2 regions of the Paenibacillus sp. sgz302191 genome follow, and region 2 is predicted to be linked to the other one. Evidence: riboswitches for the same ligand, from Rfam matches in the RefSeq annotation. Region 2 holds a riboswitch; the other holds the start of a gene.
What was found. Region 2 has a riboswitch for cyclic di-AMP ahead of AC3G2T_RS35785 (C40 family peptidase). Riboswitches for the same ligand answer to the same signal wherever they lie in the genome.
Positions count from the first base shown of each region.

Region 1: it holds a riboswitch for cyclic di-AMP, as region 2 does, so the genes downstream of both, AC3G2T_RS26555 (hypothetical protein) here and AC3G2T_RS35785 (C40 family peptidase) in region 2, are expected to answer to the same signal.

Region 1 covers NZ_JBYLHY010000023.1:8,947-14,049, forward strand. The annotation lists gene AC3G2T_RS26550 (class I SAM-dependent methyltransferase) at 524-1,300, shown strand; gene AC3G2T_RS26555 (hypothetical protein) at 1,730-2,026, opposite strand; cyclic di-AMP (ydaO/yuaA leader) riboswitch at 2,036-2,219, opposite strand; gene AC3G2T_RS26560 (beta-galactosidase) at 2,706-5,103, shown strand, end outside.
Region 2 covers NZ_JBYLHY010000046.1:858-5,960, forward strand. The annotation lists gene AC3G2T_RS35775 (phosphodiester glycosidase family protein) at 1-1,179, shown strand, start outside; gene AC3G2T_RS35780 (hypothetical protein) at 1,192-1,851, opposite strand; gene AC3G2T_RS35785 (C40 family peptidase) at 2,021-2,905, opposite strand; cyclic di-AMP (ydaO/yuaA leader) riboswitch at 2,910-3,060, opposite strand; gene AC3G2T_RS35790 (hypothetical protein) at 3,157-4,809, opposite strand; gene AC3G2T_RS35795 (ROK family protein) at 4,835-5,103, opposite strand, start outside.

The DNA of each region.
Region 1 (5,103 bases), on a different contig from region 2:
AGGCAGCCTTATTTCGTGGGAAAACCACCCGAATGAACGATGGAGGAGCTTAACAACGACGCTCAGGTTCGTTACAACGCAGCCGCGAAGAAATAAAGGCGAATAACGCTCGCCCTGAATGACCGTTTTTTGCGAACGTTCAACTGGGAAATGCTAATAACGCTAGACCAGCTCCTAGACCAGTTCGTCAGTGCCGGGAACTTACGGATCATAGTACAGACTAACTGGTCGTCCTGAATGAACGTTATTTTCGTAGCGTTCAACCAGGAGTCTGTCGGGCGGAGTTGCTTTTGTGCGGACTTAATGAACAAAACTGCATATATGCCGCTAGCGCTGGGTAGAAACCGCCAACTCGCTTGCACATACCTTCTACCGAGTTCGTCGGATAGACTTCTCGAACACTTATAGGTTTTATCTATGAAAATAAGAGTTATTATATATTAGTAATTATAAGTGTGGCGAGTATAATAAAACCAACTAACGTTAGCCAGCCTAGTATGCACAAGAAAGCAGGGATGATTCCATGACAGAAGAACAAGCCGCGAAAAATTGGAATGCCGCGCAGTATGATGCCAACATGAGCTTTGTCTCCGGCTACGGCCAAACCGCGCTGGCGCTGCTGGCGCCGCAGCGCGGAGAACGCATCCTCGACCTCGGATGCGGCACGGGAGACCTTGCCGCCGAGCTGGCGCGGCTCGGCGCAGAACCCGCGGGCATCGACTTCTCCGAGTCGATGATCGCGCAGGCCCGGGCCAAATACCCGGGCCTGGAATTCACGGTGGCGGACGCGACCGCCTACCGCAGCCCGCGCCGCTTCGACGGCGTCTTCTCCAATGCTGCGCTGCATTGGATCAAGCCGCCGGAAGCGGCGGTGGAAACCGTCCGGCTCGCGCTGCGGACGGGCGGGCGCTTTGCCGCCGAATTTGGCGGCAAGGGCAATATCGCCGCGATCACAGAGGCGATCGCGGAGGCACTGCAAGGCCTGGGCATCGATGCCCAGGCGCGGAATCCGTGGTATTTCCCGAGTATCGGGGAATATACCACGCTGCTGGAGGCGCACGGCTTCCGCGTTGCTTGCGCCGAGCATTTTGCCCGCCCGACGGCGCTTTCGGGCGGGGAGCAAGGCATGCGGCTTTGGATCGACACCTTCGCCGACTTCTTCTTTGACGGCCTCGCGGACGACGTCAAAGAAACGGCTCTGCGCCGCGCCGAGGAGCGGCTGCGTCCGCGGCTCTACGCGAACGGCGCCTGGAGCGCGGACTATGTACGGGTTCGCGTACTGGCCGTTCGCGAGTCCTAAGGGTGACAGGGGCGCCAAAGTTCCAACGATATGTTCTGCACGTTCTACACACCACCATTCAAAACAGCGTCCCAACCCAATTGGCATCGCAAAGCCGGCAAAAATACATCTTTTTGCTCCACGCTGCCCGTGCAGGGGGAAAATTCCTGCAAATCTGCAGGTTTTTTCGCTAAAACCGGGGCTCGGCCCTGTTAGGAGCGGGAATTCCTGCACAATTGCAGGTTTTTCCTCCGAACGGGTCGTTTTAAGCGAAAAAGCCTGTACTTTTGCAGGCTTTCAGCTCGTTGCCAATGACCCGCCAGCTCTAGCGGGCGGTCTGAACTTCCGCGGTTTGTCAACTGCCACGCCATGCCGCGCCGCACCATACCGCAAACAAACCTCCAGCCTCGCCGGTTAAGCGGGACTGGAGGTTTTTGCGCTCTTTTCAACTTACTCCACACCGTCGACAAAGTGCTTTTTATAGTTTTTGTCGCCTTTGTGCTGGAGATCTTCGATTGTCCATTCCAGTGTTGCGAGCAGATGGTCTTTCATGTTCCGGATCGTCTCGTAAAAGGCCGATTCAACTTCGCCGTTTTGCTTGATGCCGGCAATGGCTTGTGCGGCGACGAGCTTGCGGTGGTGGTCTTCGAATTGATCCAGCGCTTCAATGACGTGTTTGGCGTACAGCGCAATATCTTTATTTTTCTCGGGTACCATTTGTTCCAATTGATGAAGTTTGCTAAACATCGCGCATCCGTCCTCTCTCCATTGCGTTGACGAGGTTAGCTGCCGGATTCGGGCCGTGAGAGTTGCCCTACCTGGGGTTAGCCAGGATTCACCCCGTATGCCGCCGGCTGGCGCTTGCCTCTCACGGATACAAGCACGCCTTTGGCATGTGTCGGTTCCCCCGTTCCCTTGCGGGATTAAACGATCCGATCCGCCGCATTGCGGCAGTCGGATAATTGAATGATACGCCTGAGGCGGAAGAAAGTAAAACCGCAAAAACGCGTTTTTTTGCCCGATTTTTGCCGCTAGCGGATGAAAGCAACGTTTACTTGATCTGTTTTCATATCTTATGGCGCTGCCGCTCGCGATGGGACGCTAATGCTGCTGCGCGCAGCTCCCGGCGCGCGGTGTTGCGCTGCATGACGGCGGTCGGTCGACCATATGGTGCATGGAGCTGCTGAGCTAGTCCGGTACGGAACGGATCGAGGTTTGCGGGTGAATTTACAGCAAAAAGACAGACGTGGATTGTCCGTTATGATAACAAAATAACAAAAAAACGGAAGTGAACGTTGTTTTGGCAAAAAATCATTGACCTTCCTGCGAAAAGTGATTACATTATGTACATAACGATTATTTGTTAGGCTAACAATAATAACATCGGAGGCGCGCTTTGAGCGGCGTACCTATGGAGGATGAACTTATGAGCCAATTGGTTATTTTTTACGATCCTGACTTTCCTTATGAAGGAGTCCGCCCGGAGCGCGTGCAGTTGGAGGAGCTTGCCGGTGCGGGACGCCTGGTTGCCGCTGCTGAGCTGGCGCAAGCTTTGGAGGGGGCGGAAGGGTTCGTTCATCTGCACGGCAAATATTTTCCGAAAGATGCGTGGACGGCGATTGAAAGTTTAGCCGGCAGGGGCAAAGGGATCGTCCATGTAGGCAGCGTGCCGTTCAAGGTGCCTGTCTATCGCGGCGAAAACGGCTGGCAGCAGGAAGCCGAGCAAACGGTTTACCATCAGAAGCTGCATATTCACGAAGCGCTGCCTGTCGATCCTGCTCCAATTGCGCGGTATGCGGCGCACGACGAGCTGCCGCTGCTGGCAGGCCGCGAATCGCTCATTGCGGTGCAGCCGACCGTCGGTCTTGCTTTGCACGTTACGCGTTCGGACGATCATCCGGGCCAGATCGGTTCCAGCGGACCTATGGATGCGCATATGATTCCGCTTTTAAAAGGGATCTCGGCAGAAGGCCGCGAAGTCGCCGCCCCAGTCGTTCTGATCGAAAACACGAAGGGCGTTTTTGCCGGCGGGCGCTGGGTTTTGGCGAACCTGCTGACGGATAGCGCCTTCTGGTCGCAAGGCGGTGCTTCGCTGATCGCCGATCTGGCCGCATTTGTCCAAAGAGGCGTTACGGAAATTTGGTTCAAGCCCAACTATGCTTGCTACGATCCGGGGGATCGGGCTGCGCTGACCGTGCAGCTGCAAACTTTGGGGAACCGGGCGGGAGCCCTTTCGGCTTCGGCCAATGCCTCCTGGACGTTCTCGATCAAGGTCGGCAAAGTGGACGGTACCGAACCGGTCTGGTCGGCCGAAGTGCAAATGAACGCTTCCCGCGAGCTTTCGTACCGGCGGTTTCAAGTGCCTGTCGATCTGGAAGCGGGCTATTATACGGCAGAGTGCAAAGCCGTCGCCAATACGGGAGAGGTCCGCTTGTTCCGCCAAGGCTTCTGGGGCTACGATGCGGAGCTTCTCCGCCAGGGAGAGCCGATGTCGGCAGGCCGCGACTATTTTGTGAAGGACGGGCGTCCGCTGCCTGTCGTCGGCATGACTTATATGACCAGCGATGTGGCGCGCAAGTTTTTGTTCCTGCCGAACGTTTCGGTGTGGGACCGAGACATCGCGCAAATGGCGAAGGCGGGCATCAACCTGATCCGCACAGGCATTTGGTCCGCATGGCGTCAGGTGATGTTCGTCGACGGCCATCCTTACGAGGAAGTGCTGCGGGCGATCGACGCTTTCATTCTGACCGCAAAAAGGCACGATATCGAAGTGACGTTCAACTTCTTCGCATTCACGCCGGAGGCGTGGGAAGGCGTAAATCCGTACCTCGACCCGCGCAGCGTCGAAGCGCAGAAAAGGTTCATTGCGGCCGTCGTCTCCAGGCATGCGCAGACTACGAACGTTCATTGGGACTTGATCAACGAGCCTTCCATGTTTAATCCGAACAAGCCGTTTGCCGGCCCTCAGTCCGCTCACGACAAGTTCGAGCACGAGGCTTTTGTGCAGTGGCTGCAGGAGCGCCATGGCAGCATCCGCAAGCTGCAGGAACGGTGGAATATGATACCGGCGGATCTGCCCGATTTTGCAAGCGTACGGCTGCCCGATGCGTCCGAAATGAACATGAATACGACGGAGCAACTGGAGAAAAAAAGCTCGCCGTGGCTGGACTATACGCTCTTCACGATGGATATGCACAACCGCTGGGCCGGTGAGTTGATCGCGACGATCCGCAGCATCAATCCGCGGCAGTTGGCGACGGTCGGACAGGACGAGGGTCTCGGCGCGCAGCGCCCGTCTCCTTTTTTCTACGCCGAGGAAGTTGACTATACGACTGTGCATTCGTGGTGGCTGATGGACCAGCTGGTATGGGACGGCATCTTTACCAAAGCGCCGGATAAACCGAACCTGGTGCAGGAAACCGGCATCATGTACGTGGAAACGGCGGATGGCCGGGCGAAGAGGTCGGAGCTTGAGCTGCGCAACATTTTGGAGCGCAAGTACGCTTATGCGTTCTCGACGGGCGGAGCCGGAGCCGTACAGTGGATCTGGAACATCAACTTTTATATGAACAACATCAATGAGTCGCATATCGGCGCTTTGCGGGCGGACGGGACGGAGAAGCCGGAGGCGGACGTTTCCTACGATTTCGGCGCGTTCATGGGCGGAATCCGCGATTTGTTCGCAGGCAGAAAGCTGGAGGAAATCGTCGCCATCTTCCCTTACTCCAATGATTTCTCGACGAGAAAGCTCGCTTTTGACGCGACGGCCAAGCTGACCCGAACGCTTGCCTATGAAATGAACGTACCGTTCCGTGCGCTTGGCG
Region 2 (5,103 bases):
ATCAATGGCGCGTTTTTCGACGCTTATGAAGAGGACGACACGATTCGCTATCCGAACGGGCTGCTCATCGATTCAGGCGATGTCGTGCACTCCGGCACCAACCCGTCCTTGCTCGTCCTCGCCGACAAGACGGTAAGCGTGGGGTACTTCGGAACCGGACACCAAATAAGCGTTGCCCATGCCGGCAGCGCCTACAAGTTCACCGCCTGGGGAGTGAACAAATATTACGGAGATTCCGTAGACGATCAAATCATCTGGTACACGAGAGCTTTCGGGGAACGGATCGATTTTCCGAATTCGACCAAAATCGTCGTTCAAGCAGGTGTGATCACTGCGATCACCGAAGACGGGGCCGCCATCCCTGAAGACGGGCAAGTATGCCTTGTCGGCCGCAGCGCCAACAATCTGGCCCATGTCCTGCCGAACATCCATGTGGGAGACGCCATACGCCTAACGTCAACGCTGGACGGCGGCTCGGGAACCGCTCCCGCGCTGCCCCGGGTGGACGCAGCCGTAGGTGCCGGTCCGCGCCTGCTCACCGGCGGCGCCGTCGATATCGATTACGAGAGAGACGGCTTCACCGATCCGCGAATTACGACACAGTCGAATGTGCGCAGCTTTATCGGCGTTGACGAATCGCGCCGTCTGGTGATGGGCACGATGTCTTCGGCGACGATCGACGACATGGCGCATGTGCTTCAGGACATGGGCTTGACGGATGCCATGAACCTCGATGGAGGCGCGAGCTCCGCCCTGTATGCGGATGGCGTCATGCTCACCGCGCCCGGACGACTGCTCAGCAATGCGCTTGTGGTGGAACGGCTCCGGTATCCGCAAATTCAAGTTGAAGTGAACGGGCAATTCGTGAACGAGTTCAGGGGATATTTGCTCCAGGAGACGAGCATGGTGCCGTTTCGCGGCATTTTGGAGAGGATCGGGGCGAAGTTTGACTGGAACGGGAACACGCGCACGCTAACGGTTCAGTACGGAGCCAACCGCCTGCTCCTGCATCCGGACGATCCCGTCATGCTGTGGAACGACAAGCGGGTAGTTCTGCCCGCCGCTCCCGCCATCGTGGACGGCCACATCTATATGCCGCTTCGCACCGTCATGGAGTCGCTCGGCGGGCAGGTCGCCTGGGACGCTGCGCTGTACCGCGCTTCCCTTACTTTTCCGTAACAGCCGCTCTGATCAGTGAATCCTGTTCATGCGGACAATTCTGTAAAAAAACTGGCCGCCGACTTGCTGCTCGACCTCCAGATACCCTTCCACATGGACGTAATCGCCTGTCATGTAGCCGATTGCGTCGGAAGTGTCGCTGTGAGCCAGAAAAAGCATGGCGGTCTTTTCATTGCTAACGACGAAACCCGTCTGCTCCTTGACCTGGAACTTGTCGGTAATCGTGCCGTGATGAGATCTTGCAATATGATGAAAGCGCCAGGCGCCGTCTTCCTTATTCAAAAAATAGAGCACCCGGTTCCGGACGCTGCCGCTGAATTCCCGGGTAACGCCGACTAGGCAGACGCCGCTGTTCAACATGAGAAATTCATCGATCTCGTAGTGCTTCAAACGCAGGCGCTGCAAGTTTTTATAGTGCAGATAGACTTCCATTTCGTCCACCGTGCTTTGATCGGCCGGGTCCTGCTTCGTGGCATAATACACTTCTCTAATAAAAGTATCCGTTTGGAGGTTCCGCGCGCCTTGAAAATTGTCGTATGTCTGAAAAAAACGACGGATCACGTCCATAATTTCCGGAGGGATCGCAGCGCTTATTTCCGCAGCATGATTATTGTTCATGATAACCGCTGTATTTTTTCTTAAAAACCACCGCTTCAAGACTGCTGTCAGCATGGAGATCGCCGTTCACCCGCTTCCTCTTTCTCCGAACATTTCTTCATTATAGGCGAAAAACGATAAAAATTCGATATAAATCGCAATTTTTCAACACAAAAAAGAAACATCCGTTTTCCGTGGCTTGCACAAAACAGATGTTTCTTTCATTTTTCAGACAGGCTAGCTTCTATATGATTCTCTTGGCGCCAACGTATCTCGCGCCCCAATACTTGCTCGACAAACTCTCGACGGCTACTCCTCTTGAAGAGGTGGATGAAATAAATTGATCATTCCCTAAATAAATACCGACATGATCGACAACACCGCGGCCAAAAAAGACCAAATCTCCCACCTTCAGATCGGATACCGGCGTTCCGGCATCGCTGTACATTTCGGCGGAAGTTCTCGGAAGATCGATTCCTTCCGCTTCAAACACATAACCGACAAGACCCGAGCAGTCAAATCCGCGCGGCGTCGTTCCGCCCCATTTGTACGGGACTCCCATGTAATTGCTCGCCGTCTGCACGATCAGATCGGTCATGGACGGCTGAGGCGGCGCAGGCGCAGGTGCGGGTGCGGGCGGTTCCGGCGGCGCCGTCCAGGCCGGCTTGTGGGGCTTGCCGTCCGCATTCACGATCGCGATCTGATTCGCATCGCTCCACTCGATCTTGGAACCGAACGTTTCCGTAATAAAACGAAGCGGTACGTATGTACTTCCCTGGATAAAAGCCGGGCTGCTCTCCAGGCTGATTTTCTTGCTGCCCACAAGCGCTTGCTGTTCGTCCGTCCTCAGTGAAACGACCTGATCCTTGGTCAACACCGAGACGGCGACCTCGCCTCCTTGCTTCGCCCATTTCACTTCATAGCCCAGTTTGTCGGTTACGGCCCTTAACGGCACTTGCAAATTCCCATTTTTGTCGATAAAAGGCTGCGCGTCCGTAAACTGCACGATGTCGTCGTTGACCTGGACTTTGACTGAAAGCGCTTGAGAAGCTTCCGCTTGGGCAGGCAGCAAAGCAGCGCCGGATACTGCTGCGCCGATAAAAGCGCATGAATAAACAAGACGTTTCAAAAAGATTGCCTCCCTGAGCCTCCGAGGTTAGTTGACGGGTTCGGGAAGAGGAATTCCCTTGACCGGTTCGGACATCCGAACCGATCTTTCACCCCAAATGAAGAAGTCCCCCGTACCGGAGCTTGTGCTGCTCCAAGATTCGGCATTTTTTTTTACTTTGATAGACTAGCATAGAATTCGGACAAATTTCAAATTTTGCGTCGCGGTAAAAATTCCCAAGGCCAAATCAGGCGTTTTGCCTGCTCCCAGCCTTAAGCCGGATCGCGCTCGACGCGGAGCGCAAACCTCATATGAGCGCCGGAAACTTGCGGCCGGTAGCGGTATACCACTTCAACGCGATTGTCAAAAACGTTGATTTCGGGCGCGGGCGCATCGGCCTCTACGCGGCAAGTCAGCCCAGGCATTGTCCACACATCGGGAGCTATGTCGGCGTCGTGAATATGCTTGCCCGCAATTTCGAAAAACAGCTCGATCTCCGCATTCGTCTGAAAATGAACGTCAACCGCGAGCCGGTCCTGCTCCGCTTCGGCATCGAACGCAATGCCTCTCAGATGCGTGTTCCAATGCTTGCCCGCTTCCCGGCGAATCAGCCTCATATAATACTTGTCTCCAGCGCCGGTTCGCCAGTGCATCGTCGCAGGATGCATTTGCCCGTTCGTGTTGCGGCTCCCGGTCATCCCGCCGATCATCAGATTGTCTTCGATCCAGGCCGTCGCCGTGCACAGATTCGAGTTAGCGCCGGGGCGATCCCGTTCGCACAGCTCTCTGAACTGCTTCCGGGCCAGCCGCCGGCCCTGGAACGCAGCCAGCGCCGGTTTAACGGCCGGCGGCACGTCGACCCCGACCAGAGCGATCATCGGGTCATGCTCGGATTCGCAATTGATCCCGGCGAGATACTCGTAGCCTTGGCCCAAAGCCAGATAAAGAAAGACGCCGATCGAGCTGTGGTCTCTCATTTCCATCTCATAGGCGCGCGAGAACGGCCCCGACAAATTTTCCAGATTCGGATTGTAAAATAAAGCGATGTTCGCCCACAGTCCTTGCTCGATCTCGCGGCCGATCCGCCGGAACGCATCCGTCTTGCTGTAGTTCCGCCAAAGCCCCAGCACGGTCAGATCGACGCCGTAATACGTCGTTGTATTGAACTCTGCGAACGACCCGAACTCCGCGAAAGCTTCAATGAACTTGCCCGCCTCCCGGTCGGCATGCCCGATCCAGTCCGCGATGCCGTACCGGTGTCCGAAATAGTGGCAGATGAACATATGCATAAGCTCGATGTTGGTGTTCATCGGGATGGCATCCGACAAACGCCGGTCGATGGACGCTTCCACCGCTTTGCGCATGCAGGAATCCATCCGGGTGACAAGCTCGGCGGGCAGGCTGTCCGCCCAATTTTCCAGGATGACGGCGAACGCACAGGCAATGAATTCCCGCCAGTTCGGATCATAGGTCGTCCAAACCGTCGGCAGCACGTCGTCTACAGCGGTTTGAAACGATTCTCTCGCCGCCGGATCGCCGAGCCGGTCGGATATTTTCCCGAACGTATCGGCCAAAAAGAAGGCGAAGCCCGGCGCAAAAGATTTCCAGGGAAAGCTGCCGGCCGGAGGGTGCGGCACCTGAGGGGCCGTGCGAAACGTGCCGTGATAGATTTCATCCGGACAATCGTACTGCATGTCCATCACCGTAGCGAGAACTTCGCAAGCTCTTGCCAAATCTCCCGGCGCGTTCCGGAGCAGCAGTCCTATCGCATAGTGCGCGCTCCCCCGCGTATAATGAAGCTGCTCATTGTCTTTATCCCGCAGCAGTTTCATTTCCTCATCATAGTACAGATCCATATCCGCCATGGCGTGATCGACCAGATAACGCTGTTCGTCCGTCATGCTTTCCATCATGTTTAAGCTCATACCGTCACATCTTCCCTTCATTCAGTCAGTTCCGGGTTGCAAATAAGGATACGGCCCCCAGCATGCCGGCCTCATTGCCGCAAAGCGCAGGCACGATGCGCGTCAGCCCCTGAAAATCGGCCGTTAAATAAGAGTCTACCTTGGCTGCGATCCGGTCGGTTAAAAACGTTTTTTGCGCGGAGACGCCCCCGCCCACAATAATCAGCCCGGGGTCCAGCACGTAGATGAGATCGGCAATGCCTTTGGCTACCTCGTCCATCCACCTGTCGACAGGCTCGGCCCATGCGGAATCTC